DNA from 2 places in the Halomonas sp. TP35 genome. Region 1 is predicted to be linked to the other one. Evidence: predicted binding sites of a transcription regulator. Region 1 holds the regulator's gene; the other holds the start of a gene.

Region 1 (7,378 bases):
TTGTTTGATACGCTGTACGCGGCCACCCTCTTGGTCAACCGCCAATAAAAGATCGCCCCGTATGCGCCTTATATCGCTACACAGCTTGCGCACCTGGTAGGCGTCTTCCACATTACGGGCAAACAAAATCACGCCACCGACAGCGGGTTCAAGCAGCAAGCGCTTTTCAGCATTGGATAATTCAGGCCCTTCCAGGTCGAGCATGACCGGGCCAATAGGTTGAGTCATTAGCAGGGATCCAACAAAAGGGCCGATGATTTTAGACGATCAACGCACAGAGTCAAAAAAGCCTCTGCATAAGGCCACTACGGACGGCTGCCATGTAGCCAAACAGGCGTTCCAGGCACGGCGCGCTCAAAGATATAAAGCAGGTCCTCATTGCGCATACGAACACAGCCATGTGAAGCAGGTTTGCCCATCGGTTGGTCGGGCGGCGTTCCGTGTACATAAATATAGCGGCGCTGAGAGTCGACGGAACCTGCGCGGTTAAATCCTCGCTCTAACCCACAAAGCCATAAAATTCGCGTCAAAATCCAGTCACGTGTCGGATGAGCGTCGGCCAAGTCACTTGAGAAAATTTCACCGGTAAAACGCCTGCCTCTAAATACGGCATTGACCGGCTGTTCGTGGCCAATTGCCGCGCGAACATAGTGCCAGCCATGCGGTGTTTGGCCGCTTCCATCTTGCTGGCCAACGCCAGCGCGTCCAGTAGAGATAGCGCACTCAAAGCCTGGTGTTTGACCCTGCCACCAGCGCAGGATTTGTGCGCTGGTATCAATTTCGATCCAGCCGTCTTTTTTAGGTGGCAACTCAGCTAACAGGGGCGTTCGCATGCTGCGCTCCTTCAACCTCTTGCGGCAGTGGAGCATTCATGGCGGCAACGACCACAGGACGCAGGCGCCGCACTAAATCACGCACAGTCACCTGCTCCTGATAGTCCTTGGAGGCGATATCACGTAGCGCATCCAGCCCTGACAAGGTGAATATGACCGTACCCAACATAAAGTGCAGCCGCCAAAAACGCTCGGCATCGGGTAAATCAGGGGTCGCCTTACGCACAAGCCCGGTAAAACGGGTAAACACATCCCCATATTGCTCTTGAATATGGCGCCGTAAATGCCCTTGCGCTTGACTATAGGCTAACCCCAATAAGCGCATAAAGACTTTCAAACTATTGCGTTCAGCAGGCACCGCTAGCACCGTGGTGGCCATTGTTTCAAGCAGCTCTTCCAGGGGGATGGGGCTATCGACATAGCGGGCTTCAAGCTCATCGAGCGCACCATGAAAACGCTGAGTAAACGGGTCTAGATAGCGTGAGAATACGGCTTGGATGAGGGCTTTCTTGGAACCAAAATGATAATTAACGGCCGCCAGGTTTACCCGCGCTTTACTGGTGATGTTACGCAGTGACGTTTCAGCAAAGCCACGCTCTGCAAACAGCACCTCAGCGGTATCCAGGATGCGCGACACCGTGTCAGATTGTGCCATTATGGCCTCCGAAGAAACGAGTGTTTAAAACATGACAGAATAGTAAGTCATATCTTAATCAGGCTCAATCACCCTTATTAGCCGATTTTTTATTTGGTTACCCTGCGCATTAGCGTTAATTCAAACGTCTTACCGGTGACAGTCAGTGTTTTAACAAGCTGCTTTTTTAACCATGTACTGGATAGAGCAACATACTGTATACTTAAACACATACTGATCAAGCAGACAGATACCGACTGTCTTTTATTGTTTATGGAGTTTGGTATGTCGCGGCCACTCACAGCACGTCAGCAACATGTTTTTGATTTTATAGTAAAAACCATGGGTGAATTCGGCTACCCTCCCACCCGCGCCGAAATTGCCAAGGCCTTGGGCTTTAAGTCCCCCAATGCCGCTGAAGAGCATTTACGTGCTCTTGAGCGTAAAGGCGTGATCCGGATTATTCGCAATACGTCGCGGGGAATTCGCCTCCCCAACCAGGAAGCGCAGGACGTTAGCGAATTACCCGCCACCGCTGCGGCCAACAACAATGATCTTCCGCCGATGGGCTTGCCGGTTATTGGTGAAGTTGCCGCTGGCAGCCCGATCCTTGCAGCGGAGCATATTGACCGTTACTGCCCGCTACCCGCGGAATATTTCACCCCTAAAGCCGACTATCTCCTGCGGGTACGCGGTTTATCCATGAAGGATGTGGGTATCCTGGAAGGCGATTTACTAGCGGTGCACCGCACTGATCGTGTACGTGACGGGCAAATCGTCGTTGCGCGGCTGGAAGATGAAGTAACCGTAAAACGCTTTCAACGCCAAGGGCATCAGGTAATGTTGATTGCAGAAAACGCTGATTTTGCACCGATTGAAATCGACCTGCGAACCCAATCACTGGATATTGAAGGCGTAGGTGTAGGCGTCATCCGTGGCGGTAATGGCCAAGCGCTGGGCTAATAATCCGTTTGCGTAAAATCGGATTTTAAAAGCATCAAGGGGGTGGCCCTTTTCATGACCACCCCCTTGTTTTGTTACTGATTCAGCTTCAACAGTTTTTAAAACGCTTAGCTAAAGACCACCGTCTTATTGCCGTGGATCAAAACGCGGTCCTCCAGATGCCAGCGCAGGCCTCGCGCCAGTACGGCTTTTTCTACATCGCGTCCAAAGCGAACCAGGTCGGTTGGCGTATGGCAATGACTCACGCGATGAATATCCTGCTCAATAATCGGCCCTGCATCCAACTCCTCCGTCACGTAGTGACACGTCGCGCCAATCAGTTTTACACCGCGCTCATAGGCCTGATGATACGGTTTGGCACCGGCAAATGAAGGCAAGAAGCTGTGGTGAATATTAATCACCTGCCCAGCATAGCGCTCACACAACGACGGGGGCAGAATCTGCATGTAGCGCGCCAATACAATACAGTCCGCTCGCGCGTTATCGATAAGCTCCTGCACCTGAGCAAACGACGCTTCCTTATTATTCGGGTCCACCGGCACATGGTGATAAGGAATTCTGTACCACTCAGCGATTGAACGCATGTCTTCGTGATTAGAAATCACACCGGCTATGTCGCAATCCAGCTCACCTGCCTGCCAACGGTAAAGCAAATCCACCAGGCAGTGAGACTCACGAGAGACCATGAGTATGACTCGCCGACGCTTTTGGGTATCCATCAGCGCCCACTGCATGGAAAACTCTTGAGCAATTGGCTCAAAGGCGCTGCGTAATGTTTCAACGGACATGCCAAGCGAATCGGCCAATATCTCATAACGCATAAAAAAGCGGCCTGTTTGCAAGTCAGAATGCTGACTGGCTTCAGTGATAGAGCCGCCTTGTTGAGCAATAAAACCAGACACACGGGCAACAATACCCACCTGATCGGGGCAGGAAACGACTAAACGATAATAATGAGACATGTGAAGTACTCTTGACGAACTACGAAATACGAGTGACTTAGCGTAATGGCGCAGCAAATAGCGGCTAAATAGCAACGTCGTAAATAACGGCCGCCTAGTGTACCGGAACCCCGTTAACGAAGCACCGTTATCTAATGTCGGGGGTCATTGTTAGCCGCCCCTGCCTTCCCGTATAGTTAAGACATTACTTTTTAGGCTTTTCATAACCGATGCATCCACCACGCGTTCAACTTCGCCCTCGCCGCCGCCCTCCCCTGCGCCTACTACCGCTGGGTGGGTGTGGTGAAATTGGCATGAATCTAACGCTGTATGGATACGACGATCACTGGATCGCGGTCGACTGCGGCATGATGATTCGCCAGGATTTGCCTAACTCGCCCCTTCAGGTACCTAACCTGGGCACCGCCGAGACGCTGGGCATAACACCCCAAGCGTTATTTATAACGCATGGCCATGAAGATCACATTGGCGCGGTTGCTTGGCTATGGCCCAAGTGGAACTGCCCTATCTATGCCACCCCACTTGCGGCAGGCCTCTTACGCGCAAAATTCGCTGAACACCAACTAAGTAGCGCCGCGATTAAGATTATCGAGCCGGGCGAAGCAATGGAAACGGCGCCCTTTTCGGTGCGCTATTTGCCGGTTACCCATTCGATCCCTGAAAGCTGCGCACTGGTCATTGTGATGGGCGACTACCGCATAATGCACACAGGGGATTGGAAGCTGGACCCAGAGCCGCTGATTGGCACGCCCATCAACGCGGCGCAATTTCGAGCGCTTGCCCCGATTGATTTAGTAGTAGGTGATTCAACCAATGCCCCTCTGCCTGGCCACTCCAGCAGTGAAGGCGATGTGGCTAAAGCGCTCTCTAAAACACTGAATGAATGCAAGGGCCGCGTCGTGGTCTCCTGCTTTGCAAGCAACCTGGCACGCGTATTAGCCATTGGCCGGGCGGCTCATCAATGCGGCCGTCGGGTCAGTTTGATGGGACGATCCATGGAGCGCATGGTGAGCATTGCACGCGGGCTTGGCTACATGGATGACTTTCCAGCGCTTGTCCCCCCTCATGATTTGGGCTATTTGCCCCCCGATGAAGTGGTGATTATCGCCACAGGTAGCCAGGGTGAACCTCGTGCAGCACTGCAACGACTTGCTCAAGGGCGCCATCCGTTTATTGACCTTGAGCCTGGCGATAACGTCATTTTCTCTGCCAAAGCTATCCCCGGCAATGAACGCCCCATTGATCAGCTCAAAAAACGTTTGGTCCAACTTGGGGTCACGATCTTTGATGAGGTTAATCATCCTGAGCTGCACGCCACCGGCCACCCTTCGCAAGAAGAACTCGTCAAATTCTACCAGTGGATCAGACCCAAATATTTGATCCCCGTGCACGGCGAGGCGCGCCATCAGCAGGCCCACCAAGCGATTGCAGACTCCTTGGGCATCAGCGCACCTTTAGCACCCGTTAATGGCGACATGATCGTTATGGACCACTTGGGACTGCGCTGCGAAGCCCGCCACCCTCAACCGCCCTGTATCGTTAATCAGAATAGCGTTGTGCCGCATCCAGGCCTGGATGCCACCAAAACCACGACGCGTCGAGGCAGTTTATTTCTCGCCTTGCCTGTTGCGGCCAGCGATACAGGATGGTGGCGCATCGGTCGCTTGATGCTGGATAGCAGCAACGCCAGCCCACTCGATGAAGATAGCTTTAGCGAATGGCTGGACAATCAGTTGGAGGAGATTAAAGCGGATACGCTGGCTGATTTGCGCTTTGCGCTACAGCCACGCTTGATTCATTGGTTGGCGGACCACATGCAGCACATGCCCGAGGTTCACTTACAAATAATGGCCGCGGAAGCGCCTCTATAAACGAAACGAGGCGTAACCGCATCCTTTAGAACGCAGCACACTCGCTAGGCGGGTACTGTAATCGTCTTATGCCCAGCGCTCGGCATCTTGCCAATCGGTAGCGCGTTCTTTCACCCAATACTCACCCTGTGTGGAATGCTCCTTTTTCCAGAACGGCGCTTGGGTTTTTAAAAAATCCATAATAAAGTCACACGCTTCAAATGCTTCGCGCCGGTGAGCGCTCGCCACCAGCACCCTAACGATGGGATCACCCGGCGCCAGGTAGCCCACCCGATGAACAATATAAACCGCTTGGAGCGCCCAGCGCTGCCACGCCTGTTCACCTATCTGCTCCAGCGTACGCTCTGTCATGCCGGGGTAGTGTTCCAGGGTAAGTCCGGTGACATCAGGCGACTCGTTAAAGTCCCGAACCAACCCTGTAAAACTGACAACCGCGCCAATATCGGTTCGCTGAGTGAGCGTAGATGCATAGCCATCGCCTAATGAAAAAGGCGCTGACTGGATTCGGACCTGGATATTCATCAATTAACCCCCTGTCACGGGTGGAAAAAAGGCGACTTCATCCTCGTCTGTAATCCGTGCGCTATCGTTAGCCATCACCTGGTTAATCGCACACAGCGTCCGCTGGTCGGTGAGCACGCTAAATCGCGTATCACGCTGGCTCAGCGCAGCCTTCAAACCCGCAATATCACGGCTCGGCACCTGGTCCAAGTCAAGCACCGTATCACTCACACCGACACGTTCACGCAGCTCGGCTAAAAACTTCACCCGAACACAGGGCGAGGCGCAGCGTTCGCCTAGTGTCACTTCGCCTGCCGTCCCTTCTCCCGTCACAATGGGGGCTTGCGGGCGAGCACTGCGCTGATAATCACCACGTACGCCGCCGCGTTTGCTTTCAAGCTGAACAGCGTCGATACACATATCCTTATCGACGGCTTTACACATATCGTAGAGCGTTAAACACGCGACCGACACCGCGGTAAGCGCCTCCATCTCAACACCCGTACGCCCATTTAATCGACACAGTGCCGTCACGTGGACACAGCCCTGCGCAGGGTCGATATCAAATTCAATGGAGACTTTGGAAAGCGCCAACGAATGACATAAGGGAATCAATTCATGGGTACGCTTCGCGGCCTGAATACCGGCAATACGGGCCGTTGCAATGACATCGCCCTTGGGTAACTCGCCATCACTTAGCAGCTTCAGCGTTTCTGGCTGCATTAAAATCCGCCCCGAGGCGACGGCCTCACGACGTGTTTCGTGCTTATCACCCACATCGACCATATTAGCTTCACCACGCGTATTGAGGTGGGTTAGCTGCATGTTTATCACCTATGTTTTAAAAATGTGCCATTGGGTTGAGTGCTCGCCCACGTACGCACCCAGTGAGTAATTGCATCGATATCATTAAGGTTTAGCAGGGTAATCCGGGGGTCAAGCTCAACCGGTGGTTGGTCATCAAGTGCCACCGCCTGAATCGTCGCATCATGAAGAATAGACGGCTCTCCAATTCCCTTACGATACAGCACAAGTTTGGGAATGGGCCATGCTTTGAATCCTTCGACGATAACAAGGTCTGGCTCATGGTAAGCCATCATCGCCAGCAACGCTGCCAGGTCTGGCTCATCCTGCCCCGGCGTTTCCTGCATCAGCGCAAAACGTTCCCGTGAGGCGACCAGCATCGGTGCCGCCCCGGCGCTACGCAGCTCATAGCTATCTTTACCGGGTTTATCCACTTCAAAGCTGTGATGGGCATGCTTTATGACAGCTACCTTTAGCCCTGCCTGGCGCAACCGTGGCAGCAACTGCGTTAGTAGCGTCGTTTTTCCCGTTCCACTCCAAGCGACAACGCCGAGTACGGGAAATGCAGTGGCTACATTACTTACCATATACATGTCTCCTTCCCTGGTAATGAATCCTGATAAGGACGAGGGAGCTGTTACTCCCCTTCGCGCTCACGAGGCAATAGCCAATTCAATACGATTCCTACGAGAGCCGCCAAGCTTACGCCCTGCAGGGTAAACTGACCTCCCCCAAATTGCATGCCGCCAATACCAAACACTAAAATCAACGACACCACCACCAGATTGCGTGGCGCAGTTAGCGACTGAC
Region 2 (7,378 bases), on a different contig from region 1:
TGAAGATCGGATTTTCCAATTTTATGTTGATAGGTACCCGTCACGAATCGTCTCCCGCTTTGAAGGTGTCTCGGGTCGCAAGCCAAAAGAGCCCGATGGTGGCAGCACCGGATGCTGACGATGCACTGACTAAACGCCTTAAAAAGCAGAAAGAGGCGTTTGAGCAACTGGCGGCCCTGCCCAGCCCGAAAGAGTCAGCGATGCAAAATGCTTCGCAGAAAGTCGGCTTTTTAAAGCAGCGGCTAGAAACACTTAAAGCGATGATGCGCTTTGCATCACCAGAACAGCTCAAATCCATGGCTAAAGAGCTTAAAAGCATTGCCCGCGAGCTAGGTGTGGCAGCGCGGCAATTAAATGATAGCGGCGGTGGTAGTGCTGGCCCTTCTGTCACGCCTACAGTAACGAGCGCCCAGCCAACAAGCAGTGTCACCCCTACCGCTTCTTCTGACAGTGCTGAAAACAGCAGCGCCGATACACAAGCTGACGCTCAAGCCGCCAACGCGACGCTCGCCAGTGCGGAGGCGACCATGGCGAACCAGGATGATGAGCAGAGCGAGCAAGCGCAGGGTGCAGCCACCACGACCAATGACGCGCCAAAGGCCGTAATCACCTCTTTGCAACCGCAAGATGATCGCCGTTCTCAAGGAATTAGCGCCAGCGAACACGCTCTGCGCAGTATTTTGATCGATACAAAAAAAGAGCTTCAGGAAGCGATGAACGAGCTAAAGATTCGCCTACGTCAAGAGGATAAAGAAGCCCGCCGAGAGCTTAAAAAGGCGGAAGAAGATATGAGCAAGCTTGACCGTATACTGGCCCAGTCAACCTCCAATGCACTCTACTCTTCGCTAGGCCAAATGCTACCTACTACCGTGAACAGTGCCAGCGTAGTCATGGGTAGCATTAGTGTGGAAGTGTGAGCATTCGCTCGTTGCCCTACGGTCATTCGTTCACAGTACAGTTGCTGAAAAGGCACGCAGTGCAATGTTACTTTGACTATGTACTAGCATGAGTACAGGTTATGGGCGCTGTTGTAGTGTACAAAGTCATGAACTTTATTTGAGTTAACTAACTATTAACAGCACTTCATCAGCGCGTGTAATTACCGCATACTCCCCTTCCAGATTCGCCAGTGACATAGCATGCACTTCATCCGCCGTACGGTAAGCGCCTGCGTAGTCCTGCTTGGCAAAGGTAAACGTGGCATCGGCGACGACGTGGGTATCAAAGCCAAGATTACCGGCTGTGCGAGCGGTGGCTTCAACCGAATTGCTGGTACTTACACCGACGATAACCAGCCGCTTGATCTCGCGAGCGTGAAGCCAGCGCTCTAAGCCTGAGTGGGTAAACGCACAGGGTATGTTCTTTTCCACTACGTGCTCTTTAGGTTCCGGGACTAGTGCGGGCTGGAACTCTGCGCCGGGCTGTCCCGGCCAGAACGGCGAGCCGGGGGTCCGAGAGATATGCCGTACATGCACCACCGGCCAGCATGTACTACGCCACTTTGTAAGCAGGCGCTGGATATTTTCTTCCGCATTAGGGTTATTGCGCTCGCCAGCGGCAGGGTCGCTCATACCCCGCTGCATATCGATGATCATCAGAGCGACAGGTTGATTACTCGTTACCAATTCAACATCCTCTTTTATAGGCTTCTTGGATCAGGCGTAAATCCAAGTACTTACGTGAAAACTGTGCGTTACTAGCCGCCCCTTCTCAAAATTACTCGAAATACTTCAACCACCTATACAGCTTGCCTAAAAAGCGGGTACCGAGTATTAATCCGATGCTGAGTACAACCACTGCTAGCGAGCCGTAGGCCACTATGCCTCCCCACGCCCATTGGCCAATCGCTGTGCTCAAATGCTGAACGAAAAGATACACACCGATCAAGAAGCTGCCTGCGCGTACCAAGCCCTCCTCGGCAATCGTTAAAGCAGGCTCAGCACGCTCTTCTCCAAGAAATTTATTGGCCAGCGTTACCGCAGAAAACCACAGTACGATACCCGCGATGAAAGGAAGAACAGCAGTGGCTGCGAGCCATGGCAGCCACTGGGCTAGCTCCGCATCGTAGCCTGGACTAAACAGCAGCGGAGATGCGCGTAGCAAAGGCGTAATGGCGAGGTAAATAGCGAGTAATCGAATCAAAAGAATGGAGAAAGGTTTCACGGGCTTACCTTACATTTAAACCTCCAGCATAAGCCAAATTTGGCCCAAAAACCTGGCACCCGATACAACATTGCCTTGGTAATTTCTTACCAAGGCAATGAAGCAGTACGGCTACACTCTGTATAACGGACGAATGTAGAACCGGTTGTTTAACGATCCCGAATGACAATCGGACCAATGGGCGCAACGTTAGGCATGAATAGCATGACTTCGTTAACGTCGTGCATGGGGGCGACAAAATCGGCTTTCCAGGTACCTACGCGTGGGTTCTTGTCTGGTTCGTAGTTAAAGCTCAGCCGCAAGTTGTCTGGCGCGACCACACCTCCATCTTCACGCAGCAGCGAGAACGACTGGTCGCCGAACTCGGCGTAGATCTGCCCGTCAATTCGATCTAGCGGGATATCTTCATAAATGATCTCGCCAGAGTAACCAGGGTAGTCCGTCACGAAACGTACTTCAATATGTAAAACGCCCTCTTTGCGAACAGCTTTATAAGGCTCAGCGTAGGCGTGACCACTGGCGGTGGGCGCGCGTTCAGCATTAAGTGCAAATGCTGGCGTGCTGGCTAGTGTTGTCAATAACAGCAGTGAAAGAGTGTTACGAAGCTTCATATCTGACTCTTTTCGGGGTAGTGAGTGGATTGATAGTTGGCGAAGTGATATCAGGCAGTGGTTACCAACGGAACAGAGCCACCCGAAGGCGGCTCTGTTGTACTTGCAATACGTGGGTATTTACTCAGCTTCGATACCGAAAGCGTTCAGGCCCGCGCGGAATACGTCGGTGTTGTCGATCCAGTAGTGGCTGTCTTCGTCTACTTCATAGCGGGAAAGACCGCCTTCTGCCTGAGCGATGTCGAAGAAGAACTCAGCGCCCGCGCCGTGGGCATACAACGGTACCAGCTCACGCGTGTGGGTATCGGAATGCCAACGTACCAAGGGTAGCGCGCCAGCACCCTGATTAACGATCGGGCTATAGGCATTCACATCAGAGTCAGGACCTTGAAGCAAACCGTTACCGTGATCAGTCGTTACAATGATCAAGGTATCGTCCCAGGAACTGTTGTTTTCTACCCACTCAACGGCCGCCTCCACAGCTTCGTTGAAGTCGATTTGCTCTTCGATAATACGCGGCAGGTTGTTAGCGTGAGCAGCCCAATCCACAGCGCCACCTTCAACCATCAGGAAAAAGCCATTTTCGTTGCCGTTTTCACTGGCGCTGAGCACGTTCAAAGCGCCGCCCGTCAGTGTGGCAAGGCTTGGTGACGTATCCAGTAGATTACCGCCGGTTACGCCGGGGCGGCTGTATTGCAGCGTCTGAATGTTCTGCACCAGGCCCAGTACTTTGTCCTTGGGAAGATCCAACTCACCAGCAGCCAGAGCTTCAAAATCGTCCTTGCTTTCGATAAAGGCGTAATCCGTTTCGCCGCCTACCAAGCGCTGGTAGGTCTCTTCGCCACCGATAAAGCGGAAATCGCTCTCACCGGGGTTATCGACATGCTCGCCGGCTGCATCGTAATAGGGGTGTCCGGTACCGATGGCGACAGTGGCAAGGCCAGAATCGACAATTTCGCGGCCAATGGCTCTATAGTCATTGCGGCTTACGTTATGGGCCATGAAACCGGCAGGCGTCGCGTGGGAAACCTGCACCGATGAGACAACGCCCAGAGCGCGGCCGCTATCAACAGTGTATTCGCCAATATGCTTAAGCGGTTCATCATCGTTGGACCAGTTGATGGCGCTGTTATAGGACTTATGGCCTGAAGCCAGCGCCGTTGCCGCTGCAGCGCTGTCGGTGTAATCAGCCCGAGCGTAGTCGTAACCGGCAAAGTAGCCCTTGTAGTTACCCAGGCTACCTTCGTAAACGGTGTCTACCACCTCGTCGTTCCAGAGCTCGGCTGGTTCAAACGTAACCGTACCGTCATCACTCTTGGTGGGTGTGGTAGAGGTGTTTAACGGATGCGTTGCCATGAAAAGCTGTGTGTCAAACTCATCATAAACTTCATGGCCCAGCGCGCCGTGACGGAAGTAACTTGCCGCACGGAACGTCTCGATACCGGTGCCGTCGGTGATCATCAAAATAACGTTCTTAGCTGTGTTTTCCTGCGCTAATACCGGCGTAACCATGACCGATGCCAGTGCCAACGTGAGTGCATTGCGCGTAAAGTTTTTCATTTTCATCCCTAAAATAAATTTAGCTAATTCGATATCCAACAAATCGTAGCGCTTAAAAATGTCATTTTCATGAATGCTAATAAAGGTAAGTCAATTATTTCTAATAACCATGAATCGCAATCAGCAGCCGATCCGTAAAACTGTTCATTGTGGGTTTCGCCTGAGTAACGCTTGCACGCTTGGTCACAACACATATACTGTATATATATACACCAATATAGAAAGAGGCAGACGTATGGCGTCTCTCGGCAAATCACCAATACGGACCACCGTGCACAAAGGCCGCGGGGCAACCTATGACCCGCACAACCGCTTTGCCCCAACCCATAGCGTGGCAGAAGACGACGGATGGTGGCGCGAAGAGACTTCCCCCACACGGGCAACTGAAGTACGCGAAGAAACCAGTAAGAGTGCGCTTTCCTGGAACCGGTCGCCAGACTTACCTTTTGATCGCTCATTGAACCCTTACCGAGGTTGTGAACATGGCTGTGTTTACTGCTATGCCCGCCCTTCTCATGCCTATTGGGATCTGTCGCCGGGGCTTGATTTTGAAACCAGGCTGATTGCAAGAAATGGCCTGGTTGAGCGATTAAGTGAGGAGTTTTGCAAGCCTGGATACGTCTGCCGACCAATCAATCTCTCTGGTAATACCGATTGTTACCAGCCACTAGAAGCCAAGCGCCAATTAACGCGCCAGTTGCTTGAGCTATTATTGGCTTGCCGCCATCCAGTCACTATTGTGACCAAAAGCACGTTAGTGTTACGGGATATGGATATGCTGGCTGAGATGGCCGAACACCGCCTGGTGCGCGTATTTATTAGCCTGACCAGCCTGGACGCCAATATGAAACGCACGCTGGAACCTCGTGCGGCCTCTCCTCAAGCGCGTTTAAAAGTTATCCGTGAGCTTAATACTGCAGGCATTCCCGTCGGGACGCTTGTGTCTCCGGTCATCCCCGGATTAACAGATCATGAAATAGAGCGGATTCTTGAGGCCGCCAGCCGTGCTGGCGCACGAACGGCGTCCTGGATGCTGCTGCGCTTGCCCCATGAAGTCGCTCCACTCTTTGAAGCCTGGCTGGAAGCCCATTACCCAGAGCGTGCGGCCAAAGTAATGAGCCTAATTCGCCAATGCCGGGGCGGCAAGGCCTACGACGCTCAGTTCGGTAAGCGCTTTCGCGGCGAAGGTATTTTTGCCGATATGATTGCACAACGCTTTAATCGCGCCAGCCGCCAGTGGAACTTTCAATCTCGTTCCGAGCAAGGGCTGAATACCCGAGACTTTCGCCCGCCCAACGCTCAGGGCGATCTTTTTTATTAAAGCCCATGAAAAAGGCATTTGCCTGACATACTCCCAGCTTACTGAAAGTGCCAAACAAATGCCTGAGTGATTAATACTGTTGTTTTTCGCTATTCGTCATAGCTCTGCTTAAAATCTAATGGACCACATTTCTAAACATCCTTTCATGGTTCATCAATGCAGTTTTTCTCCATCAACAACGATGTGATGCGTACTGCGGGCTTTGGGATGAATAAAGTAGTGACCTTCGGGCGCTGTATGGGGCTTGATGTGGTGTAGTTTAAGGTTTTTTGGCGCAGCGCTTTTATTATGCACTCCATAAATAATAAACGGAATCGCTAGCACTACAAGGAAACAGCCGATCAGCAAACCGGTATAAACTTCGTTAGACTCTTTTCCTGGCAACCCCGTGGGAGGAAAGAAGGAGACGACAAAAGCAACTAAAGAAGTAAGTAACCCCACCACTGCAACAGCAATTTTTATTTTGTTACCGCCTGGGATATTGAAGGTACGTTGATTTTCAGGCTGTTTTCGAACAAGGGTAATGTAAGCCAGGAATAGCATAAAGTAGCTGCACAGATAGATAACGACTGTTAGCGCTAGCGCAATCAGGAAGGACATATTATTTCCTCCCCCCGTATTCGTCAAAACAATCAATGCGATAGTTGTAATGATTAACTGAGAAATAACCAACGCCACCGGCACGCCGTTCTTGTTTACTTTAGCAAAACGCGCCGGCAAGATACCCTGCTGCGCGGTTACCAACATACCGCGTGATGGTCCAACAATCCATGCGGCTATTTCAGCCAGCACACCCAGCAACAGCAGCGCAGCAATAATCCGAATAGCCCATTCAAAATGGCTGCCAAAGTGGTTAATCAACACACTGAACGTTTGCATCACGCCCGCAGATAAGTTGATTTGCTCGTGAGGAATAACAGACGCAATTGTCAACCCACCGAGTGAACTTAAGAGAATGGCAGAAACCATAAGAAACAACATGGCGAGAGGATAATCACGACCGGGGTTTTTCATCTCATTGACATGGGTAGCCGACGCTTCAACCCCCATATAACTCAGTATAAAAGCGACAAACACCACCAAGGTGCTCATACTACCGAAGGTGGGGAAAAACGTCTGTGCACTCATTTCAATAGCGACCGGCGCACCTGAATGAAGATACAAAACTGCAAGCCCAATTAAGATAAAAGCGGGCAGTAGAATACCTGCAAAAAAGCCTAGCTTTGCAATCCGCGCCGTATTCTTGGTACCGCCAAACTGAGTTAACGCTAACCCCCACAATATAATCAACGCCGCAATCGTCTTGACTATCGGGTCGCTATTCAGTGCAGGCCAATTAAGAATGTAAGAGAGTGCGCCTAGCACAAAATAAAGCATAGGAATAAAGCCAACAGCAATTTGCAAATATCCAAAGGAGATTGCCGCAAATCCCCATCGTTCACCTAGCGTTTTGGATACCCAAGTGAAAACCCCACCCTCTTCCCAGCCTTTAACTGTCGCCATTTCTGCTGCGCAAAGTCCTACCGGAATAAACCACAGAACCCCACCAAGAATAAGAAAGAAGACCAGCGAGAAACCCGATGTTGCGAAGGTAGGATATTCATATACCGCCATTACCATTGAAGCCGTTATCGCGAAGAAACCCAATAACGAAAGCTGCTTTGGCGCGGCTGTCGATTGTGTATTATCCATATTTATTCCCCGAAGAAACGAATTATTAGTC

What was found. Region 1 encodes LexA, which represses DNA repair genes until DNA is damaged. Its sites were predicted from a motif close to TACTGTNTANNTANACAGTA; they were not measured.
Region 2: a site for LexA is predicted at 4,530-4,549, ahead of ACT3RU_RS08615 (PA0069 family radical SAM protein). Genes of this name have one in related genera too.

Annotation. Positions count from the first base shown of each region.
Region 1 is NZ_JBQSUZ010000017.1:27,442-34,819, reverse strand. Features, by position in the region: gene nagZ (beta-N-acetylhexosaminidase) at 1-228, opposite strand, end outside; gene ACT3RU_RS15555 (L,D-transpeptidase) at 306-833, opposite strand; gene ACT3RU_RS15550 (TetR/AcrR family transcriptional regulator) at 811-1,488, opposite strand; gene lexA (transcriptional repressor LexA) at 1,753-2,430, shown strand; gene purU (formyltetrahydrofolate deformylase) at 2,538-3,392, opposite strand; gene ACT3RU_RS15535 (ribonuclease J) at 3,686-5,263, shown strand; gene moaE (molybdopterin synthase catalytic subunit MoaE) at 5,330-5,785, opposite strand; gene moaC (cyclic pyranopterin monophosphate synthase MoaC) at 5,789-6,589, opposite strand; gene mobB (molybdopterin-guanine dinucleotide biosynthesis protein B) at 6,595-7,155, opposite strand; gene ACT3RU_RS15515 (uracil-xanthine permease family protein) at 7,206-7,378, opposite strand, start outside.
Region 2 is NZ_JBQSUZ010000005.1:162,019-169,396, forward strand. Features, by position in the region: gene ACT3RU_RS08590 (hypothetical protein) at 1-917, shown strand, start outside; gene ACT3RU_RS08595 (cysteine hydrolase family protein) at 1,062-1,625, opposite strand; gene ACT3RU_RS08600 (hypothetical protein) at 1,717-2,163, opposite strand; gene ACT3RU_RS08605 (hypothetical protein) at 2,313-2,774, opposite strand; gene ACT3RU_RS08610 (alkaline phosphatase) at 2,895-4,334, opposite strand; gene ACT3RU_RS08615 (PA0069 family radical SAM protein) at 4,570-5,655, shown strand; gene gadC (glutamate/gamma-aminobutyrate antiporter) at 5,809-7,347, opposite strand.